4 regions of the uncultured Azonexus sp. genome follow, and region 3 is predicted to be linked to each of the others. Evidence: predicted binding sites of a transcription regulator. Region 3 holds the regulator's gene; each other region holds the start of a gene.
What was found. The regulator sigma-54, encoded in region 3, starts transcription at its own class of promoters, with help from an activator protein. The targets are predictions, from matches to a motif close to TGGCACGCTTNCTGCTNA.

Region 1: a site for sigma-54 is predicted at 2,655-2,672, ahead of Q0799_RS10930 (ammonium transporter). Genes of this name have one in related genera too.
Region 2: a site for sigma-54 is predicted at 2,209-2,226, ahead of nifE (nitrogenase iron-molybdenum cofactor biosynthesis protein NifE). Genes of this name have one in related genera too.
Region 4: a site for sigma-54 is predicted at 2,595-2,612, ahead of nifH (nitrogenase iron protein). Genes of this name have one in related genera too.

What each region holds. Positions count from the first base shown of each region.
Region 1 is NZ_CALJNI010000015.1:39,277-43,484, reverse strand. It holds gene Q0799_RS10945 (Nudix family hydrolase) at 1-407, opposite strand, end outside; gene Q0799_RS10940 (ATP-binding protein) at 404-1,276, opposite strand; gene Q0799_RS10935 (murein transglycosylase A) at 1,324-2,547, shown strand; gene Q0799_RS10930 (ammonium transporter) at 2,704-3,906, shown strand; gene Q0799_RS10925 (co-chaperone GroES) at 4,095-4,208, shown strand, end outside.
Region 2 is NZ_CALJNI010000017.1:65,995-70,202, reverse strand. It holds gene Q0799_RS12355 (SLC13 family permease) at 1-643, opposite strand, end outside; gene nifE (nitrogenase iron-molybdenum cofactor biosynthesis protein NifE) at 783-2,180, opposite strand; gene Q0799_RS12345 (helix-hairpin-helix domain-containing protein) at 2,302-3,330, opposite strand; gene Q0799_RS12340 (RnfH family protein) at 3,449-3,721, opposite strand; gene Q0799_RS12335 (electron transport complex subunit E) at 3,733-4,208, opposite strand, start outside.
Region 3 is NZ_CALJNI010000004.1:73,929-78,136, reverse strand. It holds gene hprK (HPr(Ser) kinase/phosphatase) at 1-429, opposite strand, end outside; gene ptsN (PTS IIA-like nitrogen regulatory protein PtsN) at 438-887, opposite strand; gene raiA (ribosome-associated translation inhibitor RaiA) at 939-1,262, opposite strand; gene Q0799_RS02990 (RNA polymerase factor sigma-54) at 1,277-2,731, opposite strand; gene lptB (LPS export ABC transporter ATP-binding protein) at 2,756-3,490, opposite strand; gene recX (recombination regulator RecX) at 3,487-3,921, opposite strand; gene recA (recombinase RecA) at 3,914-4,208, opposite strand, start outside.
Region 4 is NZ_CALJNI010000009.1:4,893-9,100, reverse strand. It holds gene nifK (nitrogenase molybdenum-iron protein subunit beta) at 1-6, opposite strand, end outside; gene nifD (nitrogenase molybdenum-iron protein alpha chain) at 72-1,544, opposite strand; gene nifH (nitrogenase iron protein) at 1,649-2,530, opposite strand; gene Q0799_RS07480 (NAD(+)--dinitrogen-reductase ADP-D-ribosyltransferase) at 2,708-3,538, shown strand; gene Q0799_RS07475 (PAS domain S-box protein) at 3,553-4,208, opposite strand, start outside.

The sequences.
Region 1 (4,208 bases), on a different contig from region 3:
TCGGGCAGGGCCAGGGCTTTCAGGATGGGGTCGTTGGCCGGCAGCACGGGCGCCACGGTGGCCGGGCGGCCACGTTCCTGCCAGTCCACGGCACTGTGTTCGAGCGGGGCGGTGATGCCGATTTCGCCGGTCCAGGCGGTGACGCGCCAGAAATTGAGGCGGACCGTCGCATGCGGGTAGGTGAACACGCGGGTCAGCCAGGGGTGGCAGACGGTGACGGTGATCCCCAGTTCTTCGTGCAGTTCGCGCACCAGTGCGTCGCGCACGCTTTCGCCGGCCTCGACCTTGCCGCCGGGAAACTCCCAGTAGCCGGCGTAGACCTTGCCTTCCGGACGCTGGGCGAGCAGGAATTCGCGACCGTCGGCGCGCAGCATCACGGCGGCCGCGACTTCGACGATGGCGCTCATGCCGGCTGGCGCCCGGCCAGGTCGCGGGCGAATTGCCAGGCGACGCGGCCCGAGCGCGACCCGCGTGACAGTGCCCAGTTCAGCGCTTCGCGTTCGCTGGCGGCGATCACTGCGTCGCTAATGCCGAACTGCCGCGCCCAATGCGCGAAGACGGCCAGGTAATCGTCCTGCGAGAAGGGGTAGAAGGAAATCCACAGGCCGAAGCGTTCGGACAGCGAGACTTTCTCCTCGACCGCCTCGCCGGGGTGGATTTCGTCGCCGACGCGCTGGGTTTCCAGGTTTTCCGACATGTATTCGGGCATCAGGTGGCGGCGGTTGGAGGTGGCGTAGATCAGGACGTTGTCCGGTGGCGCCGCGACCGAGCCGTCGAGTACCGATTTCAGGGCCTTGTAGGCGGTTTCGCCGGCTTCGAACGACAGGTCGTCGCAGAAGATGATGAATTTTTCCGGCCGGCCGTCGACCAGGTCGACGATGTCCGGCAGGTCGATCAGGTCGTGCTTGTCGACCTCGATCAGGCGCAGGCCGTCGGCCGAGAATTCGTTGAGCACGGCCTTGACCAGCGAGGACTTGCCGCAGCCGCGGGCGCCGGTCAGCAGCACGTTGTTGGCGCCCTGGCCGGCGACGAACTGGCGGGTGTTGGCGACGATGCGGGCTTTCTGGTCGTCGACGGTCTCGATGTCGCTGAGGCGGATCGGGTGCGGCTTGCCGACGCCCTGCAACCAGCCGCGGGCGCCGCTCTTGCGCCAGCGGAATGCCACGGCGGCGTGCCAGTCGGGCAGGGGCGGGGCCGGTGGCAGCGTGGCTTCGAGGCGGCCGAGCACATGCTCGGCGCGGGTCAGCAGGCGTTCGAGTTGGGCGGAGTCGATCATGGTGGCAGGTATACTGTGCGGCAAAGCTGCCCACTCTAACCAAAGCCATGTCAAAAAGCCAAGTTGTCCTGTTTGCTCTCGCCCTGCTGCTGGCCGGGTGTTCGACCCTGCCCGGCCTGTCCGCGCCGTCCGGAGAAAAGGCGCCGGCCTGTCCGCCCTGCGCGTCCTGCCCGGCGTGTCCGGCCGTCGAAACGCCGGTGCAGCCGCCGGCCTTCTCGCGCGTGTTCTCGCCGGCGAGCTGGGACGATCTGCCGGGCTGGAAGACCGATCAGCATGCGGCGGCCTGGCCGGCCTTCGTCCAGTCCTGTCGCGGATTGCAGCGGCGCAATACCGGTCAGTTCTGGCGCGAGATCTGCACCGGGATCGATGCGGTCGACGGCAAGTCGGATGCTGCCGTGCGCCAGTTCTTCGAGGCCCGCCTGCAACCTTACGCGGTGTCGACGGCCGACACGTCGGCGGTCAGCGGCATGGTCACCGGCTATTACGAACCGCTGCTGCTGGGCAGCCGCACGCCGGGCAAGCGCTTTGCGTTCCCGGTGCATGGCGTGCCGGAGAACCTGCTGACCATCGAACTGGGCGACCTTTTTCCGGAACTCAAGGGCAAGCGCGTGCGCGGCCGGGTCGAGGGCAACAAGGTCGTGCCCTACTGGACGCGCGGCGACATCCTGGCCAATGACAAATTGCCGGCGAAGACGCTGGCCTGGGTCGATGATCCGATCGAACTGTTCTTCCTGCAGATCCAGGGTTCCGGCCGCATCCGTCTGCCCGATGGCAGCACGATGCGGGTCAATTACGCTGACCAGAACGGTCATCCGTATCGTTCGATCGGCCGCCTGCTCGTCGAGCGCGGCGACCTGAAGCTGGAAGAAGCGTCGATGCAGGGCATCCAGGCCTGGGCGCGGGCCAATCCGGCGCGTCTCGACGAGTTGCTCAACAGCAATCCGAGCTATGTCTTCTTCCGCGAGATGCCGGCCAGCGACGACGGTCCGATCGGCGCCCTCGGCGTACCGCTGACGCCCGAGCGCAGCATCGCCATTGATCCGCGCTCGATTCCGCTGGGAGCGCCGGTCTTCCTGGCGACGACGCGCCCCAATTCGGCGCAGCCGCTGAACCGGCTGGTGATGGCGCAGGACACCGGCGGTGCCATCCGTGGTGCAGTGCGCGCCGATTTCTTCTGGGGCTTCGGCAAGGAGCCGGGCGCCCTGGCCGGCCGCATGAAACAGGACGGCCGGATGTGGGTTCTGCTGCCGCCGGGACATCCGCTCGACTGAGTTGATGCACGATACCGGGGCGTTTGCCCCGCGTCATGCACGCTTGCGGTGCGCGTTTTGTTTTGGTGCATTTTCCAATGCACTGATTTGAAACGGATTTCATGCACTGGAATGGTGCTTGCTTTTCCGGCTCCCAGATTATTTTCTGGGGGTCCCATGGAAACTTTGCACTCTGGCAGCAACGTATTGTTCATTCTTCTGGGCGGCATCATGGTGCTGGCCATGCACGCCGGCTTCGCCTTCCTCGAGGTCGGCACGGTACGCAAGAAGAATCAGGTCAACGCCCTGGTCAAGATCCTGACCGACTTCGGCGTGTCGACGATTGCCTACTTCTTCATCGGCTACGGCATCGCCTACGGTGTTCATTTCTTCAGCGGTGTCGAGACGCTGATGGAGAAGAACGGCTATGAACTGACCAAGTTCTTCTTCCTGCTCACCTTCGCCGCCGCGATTCCGGCCATCATTTCGGGCGGGATCGCCGAGCGCGCGCGCTTCTACCCGCAACTGGCGGCCACCTTCATGCTGGTCGGCTTCGTCTACCCCTTCTTCGAGGGGATCGCCTGGAATGGTGCCTTCGGCATCCAGGACTGGCTGACGGCCACTTTTGGTGCGCCCTTCCACGACTTCGCCGGCTCCGTCGTGGTGCATGCGATGGGCGGCTGGATCGCGCTGCCGGCGGTGCTTCTTCTTGGTGCGCGTTATGGCCGTTACACCAAGGACGGCCGGATGTCGGCGCATCCGCCTTCGTCGATTCCTTTCCTGGCGCTCGGCGCCTGGATCCTGACGGTAGGCTGGTTCGGCTTCAACGTGATGAGCGCGCAGACCATCGAGAACATTTCCGGCCTAGTCGCGATCAACTCGCTGATGGCCATGGTCGGCGGCACGCTGGCGGCGCTGGTGCTCGGCAAGAACGACCCCGGCTTCGTCCACAACGGCCCGCTGGCCGGTCTGGTCGCCATCTGCGCCGGTTCCGATCTGGTGCATCCGATGGGCGCGCTGGTCATCGGCGCCATCGCCGGCGCGATGTTCGTGATCCTGTTCACGCTGACCCAGAACCGCTGGAAGATCGACGACGTCCTCGGCGTCTGGCCGCTGCACGGTCTGTGCGGCGCCTGGGGCGGCATCGCCGTCGGCATCTTCGGCAGCACCGCGCTCGGCGGCGCCGGCGGCGTCGCCTTCATGTCGCAACTGCTGATGACCCTGCTGGCAATCGGCGTCGCCCTGCTCGGCGGTTTTGCCGTCTATGGCGGCCTGAAGCGCGCTTTCGGCCTGCGTCTCGACCAGGAAGAGGAATACCAGGGTGCCGACTTGAGCATCCACCGCATCACGGCGACGCCGGAGCGCGAACCGAGCTGGTAAATCGCCAGGCGGGCGGAAGCCGGAAAAGAAAAAACTTCCGCCCTGCCCTTGAAATCGGCCAAGGGCGTCACTATTATTAGCACTCACCGGCGACGAGTGCTAACAGATGCCCGCGCCGGTCCCGGTGCCGCAGCCGCGTGCCCGGCCAATTTCAGTGTTTTGCAGATAAAACTACAGGAGCGATATCCATGAACATCCGTCCTTTGCACGACCGTGTGATCGTCAAGCGCGTCGAAGCCGAGCGTACCACTGCCTCCGGCATCGTCATCCCCGATTCCGCCGGCGAGAAGCCGGATCAGGGT
Region 2 (4,208 bases), on a different contig from region 3:
GGCGCCCCTTGCCCGGGGTGCCGTGTTGCGCCTCGCCGCGGGAAAGCCAGCGCCGGGCGAGCGTCATGTAGCCGAGGCCGAGCATCAGGACGACGAGGCCGGCCGGCGTAAAGTCGAAAAAGGCAAAGCCGGCATGACCCGCGCGCGCGAGTTCGCTGTTGACCACCATGTTCGGCGGTGTGCCGACCAGCGTCAGCATGCCGCTGATGAGTCCGGCAAAGGCGAGCGGCATCATCAGCCTGGCTGGCGAAACGTCGATGCGCCGGGCAATGCTCAGGGCCACCGGAATGAACAGGGCGACGACACCGGTCGAACTCATGACCGAACCCAGGCCGGCGACGGCCAGCATGAGCAGCACGAGCAGCCGCGTTTCGCTGCTCCCGGCCCGCGTCAGCAGCCAGTCGCCGACGCGGTAGGCGATGCCGGTGCGGACCAGCGCCTCGCCAATGACGAAGAAGGCCGCGATCAGGATGACGCTCGGCTCACTGAAGCCGGCCAGCGCCTCGGCGGAGGTGAGCGTACCGGAAAGCACCAGCGCGAGCAGCGCCATGATCGCCACCGCGTCCATGCGTGGCTTGTTCATGACGAAGGCGACGATGCAGGCGGCGAGCAGAGAAAAGACCAGGAGGGTGTCGGGGTTCATGCACGCTTCATTGCCGGAGGAAAGGGTCCGGTCTTTTCGTGAAGAGGGGGCCGGGAGCGAGGCCGTATTGTATCGGCTGTGTGTGTGCGCTAGAACCCAAACCCCGTTACATCACCCGATGTACGCCGAGAGCAGATGCTCAAGCCGTCAGCACGGCCCCCGACACGCCCTGCGCCCACGGCGCCGGCTTCCTGACCGCGGACCACACCGGGCTTTCCATCGACAGCGCCAGTTGCCGGGCGAGTTCGCTCATGCCGGCGTAGCCGGCGTAGCCGAATTCGCGTTCCTGGTTGATGTCGAGGAAGGGAATGCGCGCCTTGAGCGCGGTGTACAAATTGCGCCCGCCGGCGATCAGGATGTCGGCCCGGTACTCGTGATAAGTCGACAACAGGGCCTTGGGGCTGCCGTCGTCGATCATCTTGGTGTCCTCACCCATCAGTTCGCGGATGCGCGCCTTGTCTTCCTCGGTCGATTTCTTGGTGCCGGTGGCGACGACCTTCATGCCCAGATCCTGCAGCGCCGAAACGATGGACCACGACTTGACGCCGCCGGTGTAGAGCAGGACGCGCTTGTCCTTGAGGCGGGCGCGCCAGGGTTCGAGCGCGGCGTGGGCCTTGGCTTCCTCGCGGGCGATGACCGCCTCGGTGCGGGCGATCAGGTCGGGGTCGCCGATCAGCCGGGCGAAATCGCGCAGCGCATTGGAAACGTCCTGAACGCCGTAGAAACTGCCTTCGAAGAAGGGCTGGCCGTAGGTTTCCTGCATTTTGCGGGCAACGTTGAGCAGGGCCTTGGCGCAGACGACCATGTTCACCTTGGCCCGGTGCATGGTCTGCACTTCATGGAAGCGGGCGTCGCCGGACAGCGTGCACAGGATGCGCAGGCCGAGTTCGTCGAACAATGGGGCAACGTGCCAGAACTCGCCGGCGATGTTGTATTCGCCGATCAGGTTGACGTCGTAAGTCGGCAGGCCGTCAGCACGCGGCTTGGCCGGTGCCGGCTCGGCGGTGCCGATGACGTATTTGAACATGGCCTCGCCGGCCAGGCGGTTGCCGAGGTTCTTGGTGCCGTAGAAACCGGCGGCATCGACCGGCACCACCGGGATGCCAACGCGTTCGCTGGCGGCCTTGCAGACGGCTTCGACGTCGTCACCGATAAGCGCGGTGACGCAGGTGTTGTAGACGAAGACGGCCTTCGGCGCGTAGCTGTCGACCGCCTGCTTGATCGCATGGAACAGGCGCTTTTCGCCACGCCCCATGACCACGTCGGTTTCCGACAGGTCGGTGGTCATGCCGATCTTGTACAGGGTGACGCCAGAAGAGCGCGTACCGCGGTTATCCCAGGAGGAACCGGCGCAGGCGATCGGCCCATGGACGATGTGGGCGACGTCGGCGATTGGCAGCAGCGCGATCTGCGCGCCGTCGAAGGAGCAGCCGCCGGCCGTGGCGCCCGGCTTCGGCTTCGAACAACCGGACTTTTCCTTGGTGTTATGGCTGCAGGCCGGCTCGTCGAGCAGGGCCTGGATTTCGCTGGCTTTCATGCGCGTTCTCCAGATGACTGGCTAACACTCAGCAAAATGGGTGCCACCGGGCAGCACCTTGTTTTATTTGAGAATTTTCAATAGCAGGCTTGTCGCCTTTGCGACAAGCCTGCGAAAAAACTCAAATCTTCAACAACTTGCCGACCTTTTCCAGCAGCTTGGCGCCAACGCCCTTGGCCCGCAGCAAGTCATCGAGCTTGGCATAAGGCCGGGCGGCGACGATGGCTTCGGCAACCGTCTTGGAAATCCCCTTGACGGCAGCCAGTTCGGCCGCGCTGGCGGTATTGACGCTGACCGGGCCGGTCTTTTCTGCAGGCTTGCTGGCGCTGGCTTTCTTGCTCGCGCTCTTGCCCGCCTTGGCAACCGGCTTGACCGCTGCCTTGAGGTCGCCGCTGACCGGCTCACTCACCGCCGCCACTACCGGCTCGGCGATCACTGCCGCCGCCAGATTGCGGTAATCACGCGTCAGGTAACCCGCCGGCGTCCATTCGCGCAACATCACGGTCAGCGCGCCGCTGGCGTTCACCGCCGGCACGCTGTACTGACAATCGGCCCAGGCACTGCCACCGGACAGCTGGCCGAGCACCACGCTGGCCACCGGCTGGCCCTGCCAGGCGCCGCCTTGATAGGGCGCATCCAGCGCCCAGACTTCGAGGGCCAGCGTGCCGCTGAGGTTATCCGGCGCGCGCGGACTGGCGATGCGTTCGATGGCGATTTCCGCCACGCCGTCGGCCACCTGACAGCTCACGTCGCCGAGCAGGAAAGGCTGGAAGAAGGTCTGCGGCGTCGCATAGACCGACAAATCGCGGACCTGGAGACTGCCGTCCACTCGCTGCCCGACCAGGGCCATGGCCATGACCTGGGCGGCACAACCGGCCGGCGGCAAAACCGTCACGCAGGCAGCCACGTTGAAATTACCCGGGGTCGGCTGCAAGGCCAGCTCGGCAACCTTGACGCCGTTCAGCGCCAGCCCGTCGAAACCGCCGGGGCTGGCCCACAATTGCAGGGCCCAGTGGGTGCCATCGGCCAGATCGGCTTCGGCCAGGCTGACATCGGCGTTGAGATGGACGAAGTCGCCATCCAGACAGTAACCATGATTGGCACCAAGCGCGGTCATGGCGTCGGCGGCGGAATAATTCGTCGTATGCACGGGCATCTCCCAGGGACAAGGCCGCGCATTATAGGACAGAAATATTTCAATACAATCAATTATTTACGCACAAATACGGTGCATAAACCGGTATTCCAATGTCGCAAAAACGACAATCCTATTCGTCTTCGTCGCTGTCCTTGCGCGGCACCGTCGCCGGGTCGCAGATGATGGCCCGGTAGATTTCGACGCGGTCGCCGGGACGCAAGGCAGCGTCGAGCTTGGCCAGTTTGCCGAAGACGCCGACTTTCTGCGCGGCCAGGTCGATATGCGGAAACTGTTTGAGAATGCCGGAGCGCTCGATGGCTTCCTGCACCGTAGCGCTGTCCGGGACTTCGATGTTCAGCCAGACCTGCTGGCCGGGTTCGGAATAGGCGACGCCAATCTGCATGTCTGTACTCCTCAGGCGGCAGCCGGTTCAGCGCTGGCGGCTTCACGTTCCGCCAGCTTGCGGTCGATGATGCGCTTGCCGGCAAGCAGGAAAGCCAGCGCGGCGAATCCACCGGGCGGCAGGATCATCAGCAGGGCACCGCCATAGCCAGGCACCTGCACTTCGAGAAAGGAAAAAGCTGGCCCAAGCAGTTGCGAAGCCTGGGCAAACAGGGTGCCAGCACCGAGGAACTCGCGTACCAGCCCGACCACGGTCAGCGCCCCGGTGAACCCCATGCCCATGGCCAGCCCATCAACCGCGCTGGCGAGCACGCCATTGCGTGCAGCAAAAGCCTCTGAACGGCCGAGAATGGCGCAATTGGCAACAATCAGCGCGATGAACAGACCGAGCACCTTGTACAGTTCGTGCAACCAGGCGTTCATCGCCAGATCGACGACGGTGACCAAGGTGGCGATCAGCACGATGAAAACCGGAATTCGCACCTGGG
Region 3 (4,208 bases):
CACGCCGTGCAGGCTGATGGTATCGGCCAGGCGGGCCGACAGGTAAATGCGCAGGTGATCGATGACCGCCGAACAGTGCTTGGGCGACAGGATCAGCGGCACGTCGGCGGCCTTGCAGGCATCGACGATGAATTCGGGGGGCTTCAGGCCGTCGGCAACGATCATCGCCGGCGTGCGGGCCGACAGCAGGTCGATGAACATCTGGCCGAAGCGCCGCTCACCGATGCGCATGGCCCAGTCGTATTCGGCCTGCCCCATGACCTGCAGGCGTTCCGGGTGAATGATGTTGATGTGGCCGACGACGTCGGCACCGTAATTGCTGGCGGCCTTGAGCTCAATGCGCCGGTCGTTGCGCTGACCGGCCAGCCAGTTGAACAACAGCTTCTCGCGGTTGTCCTGGTACAACTGCTCCAGGCTGATGTGCCGCACGGCGCCGGTCAGGACTTCTTGAACAGTGCCAGCACCGCTTCGGCGTCCGGGGCGGCCTGCAAGGCTTCGCGGAAGGCGCGGTCGGAAAAGCGCTGAGCCAGTTCGGACAGGATCTGCAGATGCTCTTCGGTCGCCTGTTCCGGTACCAGCAACACGAACAGCAGGGTAACCGGACGGCCGTCCGGCGAATCGAAGGGAATCGGCGTCGCCAGACGGATCAGCGCGCCGGCAGCCTGCTGGAGGCCCTTGATCCGGCCGTGGGGAATGGCCACGCCCTGGCCAAGGCCCGTGGAGCCGAGCTTTTCGCGTGCGAACAGGCTGTCGAAAATCAACGAACGCGACATGTCGAGCCGGCTTTCGAACAGCATGCCGGCCTGTTCAAAAACGCGTTTCTTGCTGCTCGCATCCAGGTCGAGCAGGACCTGATCGGCAGTCAGAATGTTGTCTAGAGGGTTCATGGGAACTTTGCAGCAAAGAAACCGCACCCCTCGGGGTGCGGTCGGTCAGGCTTAGTCGTCGATGTGCATGGACGGCTTTTCGCCACGATGGTGGTCCTGCATCTTCTGCTTGTACTTCTGGACCTGGCGGTCGAGCTTGTCGAACATGGCGTCGATGGCGGCGTAGAGATCGTCCCCGGCTTCTTCGACATGCATGTCCTTGCCCGGAACGTGAACGGTGACTTCGGCCTTCTGCTTCAGCTTTTCAACGGAAAGCACGACGCTGGCGCCGGTAACCTTGTCGAAATGACGGAGTACGGGATCGAGCTTGTTCTCGACGTATTCGCGCAGTGCCGGGGTGACTTCGATATGGTGACCGCTGATTTGCAGATTCATTTTTTCTCCTCTCTCTACAGGGTCTTGCGTAAATTGACCGGCGGGATGTTGAGCGATTCACGGTATTTGGCAACCGTGCGTCGGGCAACGACAATTCCCTGCTGGCCTAGTATTTCGGATAATTGACTATCCGACAAGGGCTTCTTGCCATCTTCCGCCGAAATCAATTGCTTGATCAGGGCACGAATGGCCGTGGCAGAACAGGCACCACCGGTGTCGGTGGACACATGGCTGCCGAAGAAGTATTTCAGTTCGAAGATGCCGCGCGGCGTGGCCATGTATTTCTGGCTGGTGACGCGGGAAATCGTCGATTCGTGCAGGCCGAGCAGGTCGGCAATCTCGCGCAGCACCAGTGGCCGCATCGCCACTTCGCCATGTTCGAAAAACTGGCGCTGGCGGTCCACGATGGCCTGGGTGACGCGGTGGATGGTATCGAAACGCTGCTGGATGTTCTTGATCAGCCAGCGGGCTTCCTGCAACTGGCCGCTCAGGTTGCCGTTACCACGGCGCTGGCGGGCGAGGATGTCGGCGTACAGGCGGTTGACGCGCAGGCGCGGGTAGGCGTCCGGGTTGATGTAGGCCGTCCATTTACCCTTGAGCTTCTTCACGATCACGTCGGGCGTGATGTAGCGCGCTTCGTCCTGCGCGTAACCGGCGGCCGGCCGCGGATTGAGGCTGGTGATCAGCTCGTGCGCGCCACGCAGGATCTCGTCGTCGCAACCGGTCAGGCGACGGATCTTGACGAAATCGCGGGCAGCCAGCAATTCCAGGTGCTTGTCGGCAATGGTCAGGGCCAGCGTGCGCTCGGCGCAATCCTCTTCGGCCTGCAACTGCAACAGCAGGCATTCGCGCAGGTCGCGCGCACCGATCCCGGTCGGATCGAAATTCTGGATATGGCGCAGGGCGATTTCGAGTTCCTCGAGTTCGACTTCGTACTCGGGCGGCAGGGTTTCCAGCAGCTCTTCCAGCGGCGTGGCGAGATAGCCGTCGTCGCTGAGCGCTTCGATCAGGAAGCGGACCAGGCTGCGATCGCGATCGCTCAACTGGGTCATGCCCAACTGCCAGCCCAGGTGCTCGCGCAGGCTGACGCTGGAAGCGTGGGCATCCTGCGGATCGTTGTCGTCTTCCTCGTCGCGGCCGGCGCCGGTGAAGGTGCCGGCATCGCTGGACCAGCGATCGTCGTCGACATCGCCAGGCGTCATCGGCGGCTCGCCCTGGGCATCCTCGCGCGATTCGCTCGCCGGCGCAGGTTCGCTGACCGGTTTGTCGGGCGAATCGAACTGCTGGGCACCGGCGAAGGACTCGCCCGGCCCGTCATCGTCGCGCTCGAGCATCGGGTTTTCCAGCAGGTAGCGTTCGATTTCCTGCTGCATCTCGACGGTCGACAACTGCAGCAGCTTGATCGACTGCTGTAATTGCGGCGTCAGGGCCAGATGCTGCGAAAGCTTGAGCTGAAGTGCCGGTTTCATTGATGCAATCTTGGTTTGGCGAGGTCAGAGGCGGAAATGCTCGCCGAGATAAACCTTGCGTACACTCTCATTGTCGACAATTTCCTCCGGACGTCCAGAGGAAAGTACATGACCGGCGTTGATGATCACCGCGTGATCGCAGATGCCGAGCGTCTCGCGCACGTTGTGATCGGTGATCAGGACACCGATGCCGCGTTCCTTGAGGAAGCGGATGATCTTCTGGATTTCCAGCACGGCAATCGGATCGACCCCGGCAAACGGCTCGTCGAGCAGGATGAAGCGCGGATTGGTGGCCAGCGCGCGGGCAATTTCGACACGCCGCCGTTCGCCGCCGGACAGTGCCGCTGCATTCACGTGGCGGACATGGGTGATGTGCAGTTCGTTGAGCAGGCTTTCCAGTCGCTGGCTGCACTCGTCGGGTGAAAGCTTCTGCAGTTCGAGCACGGCGAGGATGTTTTCCTCGACGTTGAGCTTGCGGAACACCGAGGCCTCCTGCGGCAGGTAGGACAGACCGGTACGGGCACGCGAATGCATCGGCTGGTGGGTGAGGCGCTCGTCGTCGATATAGACTTCGCCGCCATCGGCAGCCACCAGGCCGACGATCATGTAGAAACAGGTGGTCTTGCCGGCACCGTTCGGCCCGAGCAGACCGACCACTTCGCCGGAGCGCACCGAGAAGGAGACGTCTTCGACGACGGTGCGCGCCTTGTAACGCTTTTTCAGGTTGTGCGCGGACAGGGTGGCGGTTGGCTGGCTCATTCTTCACTGGCTCCGCGCAGGGTCTGGCGGATCGCTTCTGCAGAAAAGCCGCGATATTGCAGGAAACGCATCTGTTTGGCACGTTCTTCTGCAGATTGGGGGGGCTGCCCGAACTTTTTCGCCCAGATCGCCCGGCAGCGCTCGCCCTCGTCGCCGGCCTCGGGCAGGGCGGCTTCGATGTCGCCATCGCTGACGCCCTTTTGCCGCAATTCCTGGCGCAGGCGGCCGTTGCCGTAGCGATTGGCGCGCGCCGAAACGCGCTGGCTGGCATAACGGGTATCCGACAGCAGGTGCTCGGCCTGCAAGGCATCGAGCACCGCCGTCAGGGCTTCTTCACTGTCGGCATGCGCCGCGAGTTTGGCATGCAGTTCGGCCCGGCTGTGATCCCGCCGGGTCAGGCACTGCAAGGCACGCACCCGCAGATCAGCCATTGGCGGCCTTGCTCGGTTTGATCACGGTGGTGCTCGCCGCCTCGCGGATGCCGGCTTCGATTTCCTGGGCAATTTCCGGGTGCGACTTGAGGAACTCGCGGGCGTTGTCCTTGCCCTGGCCGATCTTCTCGCCCTTGTACGAATACCAGGCACCGGATTTGTCGACCAGCTTGTGAGCGACGCCCATTTCGACGATCTCGCCCTCGCGGGAAATCCCCTCGCCGTAGAGGATGTCGAAGATGGCCTCGCGGAACGGCGGCGACACCTTGTTCTTGACCACCTTGACG
Region 4 (4,208 bases), on a different contig from region 3:
TTGCATCTTGATCTCCTTCGCCCGCACCACCAATCCGTGGATGCGGGCGTAAGTTTAGGATTGCCGCCTGATCAGGCAGCCTTCTGTTCAGCTTCGACGGGGGCCTTGTCCCACGGGGCCTTCATCATGTTCCAGCAGGGATTGTTCAGCGTCAGGTCCATGTCCTTGGCGAAGATGGCGAAGCCATCGCAGCCGTGGTACGGACCCGAGTAATCCCAGGAGTGGAGCTGGCGGAACGGAATGCCCATCTTGTGGAAGACGTACTTTTCCTTGATCCCGGAGCCGATCAGGTCGGGCTTGCAGGCCTTCACGAACTCTTCGAACTCGTAGCCGGTGACGTCGTCGTAGATCAGGGTGGCATCGCCCATTTCCTTGATCGTGCGATCGTAGTCATCGTTGTGGGCGAATTCGTAGCCGGTGCCGACCACTTCCATGCCCAGATCCTCGTAGGCGCCGACCACGTGACGCGGACGCAGGCCGCCGACGTAGAGCATGACCTTCTTGCCTTCGAGGCGCGGCTTGTACTTGGCGATCACGGCATCCATCATCGGCGTGTACTTCTCGATGACGCGCTCGGCGCCTTCCTTGATCTTGTCGTCGAAGAAGGAAGCGATCTTGCGCAGCGATTCCTTGATCTTGGTCGGGCCGAAGAAGTTGTATTCCATCCAGGGAATCCCGTACTTCTCTTCCATGTGCCGGCTGATGTAGTTCATCGAGCGGTAGCAGTGGAGCAGGTTCAGCTTGACCTTGGGGGTGTTTTCCATTTCCGCCAGGGTGCCGTCGCCGGACCACTGGGCAACCACGCGCAGGCCCATTTCTTCGAGCAGGATGCGCGAAGCCCAGGCGTCGCCGCCGATGTTGTAGTCGCCGAGGATGGCCACATCGTACGGGGTGGTTTCGAAAGCCTGACCGTCGCGGTTGGAGAGGATCCAGTCGCGGACGGAGTCGTTGGCGATGTGGTGGCCGAGCGACTGCGAAACACCGCGGAAGCCTTCGCAGCGGACCGGGATGACCGGCTTGCCGATCTGGGCAGCAGCTTTCTTGGAAACGGCTTCGATGTCGTCGCCGATCAGGCCGATCGGGCATTCCGACTGAACCGAAATCCCCTTGTTCAGCGGGAACAGGATTTCGATTTCCTCGATCAGCTTGGCCAGCTTCTTGTCACCGCCGAAGACGATGTCGCGTTCCTGGAAGTCCGAGGTGATGTTCAGTTCGCAGAAGGCATCGACGCCGGTGGTGCCGACGTAGTAGTTGCGGCGACCGGCGCGGGCGTACTGGCCGCAGCCGACGGGGCCGTGCGAGATCGAGATGATGTCCTTGATCGGACCCCAGACCACGCCCTTGGAACCGGCGTAGGCACAACCGCGCATGGTCATGACGCCCGGCAGGGACTTGCGGTTGGAGGTGATGCACTTCTTCGACGTTTCCAACGACGTGTCGTTGATCATCAAGTGCTTGGCCCGGTCCTTCTTGGCCTTCTCGGGGTAAATCTCCAGCACCTCGGCAATGAGGGCGGCCGATTCTTCGCGGGTAAGCGCTGCCATGTGAAACTCCTTTCGTTGCGCCGGCATCTATCTGTGCACGACGCCACAGTTGGTTTTGAAAACTCTGTGGGACGCCACCGGAGTGGCGGTCCCGATGGCGACTATCAGGCGGCCAGTTCGGCAGCGGTCTTGCCGACGATGGATTCGTCTTCAGCTTCCAGGATGCCGAATTCCATCAGCAGCTCTTCCAGCTCTTCCATTTCGACCGGGGTCGGAATGACGAAGTTGGTGTTGTTGACGATCTTGTTGGCCAGGGCGCGGTACTCGTCGGACTGCTTGTGGGTCGGATCGTATTCAACGCAGGTCATGCGGCGGATTTCGGCGTGCTGCACGACGTTGTGACGCGGCACGAAGTGGATCATGGTGGTGCCGAGGCGCGAGGCCAGGGCCATGATCAGTTCGTCTTCGCGGTCGGTGTTGCGCGAGTTGCAGATCAGGCCGGCCAGACGCACGCCACCGGAGTTGGCGTACTTGACGATGCCCTTGGCGATGTTGTTGGCGGCGTACATGGCCATCATTTCGCCGGAGCAGACGATGTAGATTTCCTGGGCCTTGTTTTCGCGGATCGGCATGGCGAAGCCACCGCAGACCACGTCACCGAGCACGTCGTAGAAGACGAAGTCGAGGTCTTCGTCATAGGCGCCTTCTTCTTCCAGGAAGTTGATGGCGGTGATGACGCCGCGGCCGGCACAGCCGACGCCGGGTTCCGGGCCACCGGATTCGACGCACTTGACGCCGCCGAAACCGACGGAAAGGACGTCTTCGAGTTCGAGGTCTTCGACCGAGCCGGCTTCGGCAGCCAGGTGCATGACCGTGGTCTGGGCCTTGCTGTGCAGGATCAGGCGGGTCGAGTCAGCCTTCGGGTCGCAGCCGACGATCATGACCTTCTTGCCGGACTCGGCGAGTGCCGCCACCAGATTCTGGGTGGTGGTCGACTTGCCGATGCCGCCCTTGCCATAAATGGCGCATTGACGCAGTTTTGCCATGGTGTAATCTCCTTGTTTCTGTCAGTCGATTTGAAAAGGAATTGGTGAGTGTCGCGACTGACCTTCTGCACGTTGCGTGCCAGCTCGACTGACAGATTCCAAGTTGTTGTTTATTAAATGAAAACAGACAAACCTGCGGATGGGGGCAGGGCGGGGCTTTGCGACAAAGACCCTGGCTTGTGTAGGGGTGACGACAAAGCGACACTGCCGCGCGAGGCGCGCCTGCCGATCAACCGCTGCAACCTGCCGGCGGTCGTGCTCGGTAGCCTGACCTATCAGCGCCATCCCTCGCCGCTGCTGCTCGACGGCGTTGCCGAACTGCACCGCGACCTGTTCCGCCGCCTGGGCGGAGCCGGTGACGATCCGGCGGTGCGCGGAGAAGTCTTCCGCGATTACCTGACCGTGCATTTCCAGCTCGAATGGCCGGAGGAAATGGGTTTCACCGGCAACCACAAGTCACGCGCCCGCGCCAATTACGCGCGCATGATCCGCGGCTGGAGCTTCGATGCCGACAGCCGCGAGGGCGCGGTGCTCAAGGGCTGGGTCGAATCCCGCTTCGGCCTGTTGCCGCGCTGGCATGGCCAGCCGCTGCGCGACACCAACGACGACGCCTGGCTGCATTACATGGAAATGCGCTCACAGGGGCTGTACGGGACCAGCGCGCTGGAGTCGCAGTTCGACCTGGTCTATACCTATTGCCAGCATGAACTCGCCCGTCGCCATCCTGGGGCCAGGCATGTGACGCTGTATCGCGGCGTCAACCGGGTGGCCGATCATGAAATCCTGGACAGTCGGGACGGCGGACGCCATACCATCCTGCTCAACAACCTCAATTCCTTCACCTGCAGCCGCGACCGGGCCTGCGAGTTCGGCGATTACATCCTGACGGTGGACATGCCGCTGACCAAGATATTCTTCCACTGCGGGCTGCTACCCGGCGTGCTGCAGGGCGAGGACGAATTCCTGGCCATCGGCGGTGTCGTCGATGTCACCTTGTCGACAATCTGAAGCGTGGGGCGGGCTCAGCCCTGGCCGCGCAGGCCGGGGTCGGCGGCGACGATGGCGTCGAGCGTGGTCAGTGCCTCGGCGTAGGCGAAATTCTCGATTTCGTTGCCCAGGCGGGTGGCCGAGCGGCCGGCGGCGAGCACCAGGCGGGGCTGCAGCCGGTGGAAGTGATCCTGGGCATTGATGTCGTCACTGGCCAGCAATTCGCGTAGTTCTGCCAGTTCGCCGGCCAGGCGAGCGTAATCGACGGTCGGCGCGGGAATGTCGGCAACGGCTCGTTCATGGGCTTCGCGCAGGGCGGCGAAGGCATCGCAGAATTCGGTCAGCAAGGCGGTCAGCGCCGCCGTCGGCAGGGCGGCCGAGGCTTCCGGCGTCATGTCGCTGCCGATGCCCTGTTCGATCTCGCCGGCTCTGGCGGAAATCTGCAGCAGACCGAGGGTGGCCGCCGAGCCCTTGAGCGAGTGGGCGCGTCGCCGGGCGGTCGGCGTGTCGCCGTCGGCGAGCAGTTGTTCGATGCGGTGGCCGTCGTCGCGGTGCGTGCCGCAGAACTGGTCGAGCAGGCGCCACAGGCGTTCGCTCTGGCCGAGCGTCGAGCGCAGGCCGAGCTTGCAGTCGAGTCCGGGCAGGCTGCTCAGACCCTGGCAGACTTCGTCGCCGGCGGCCGGCGCGGGCA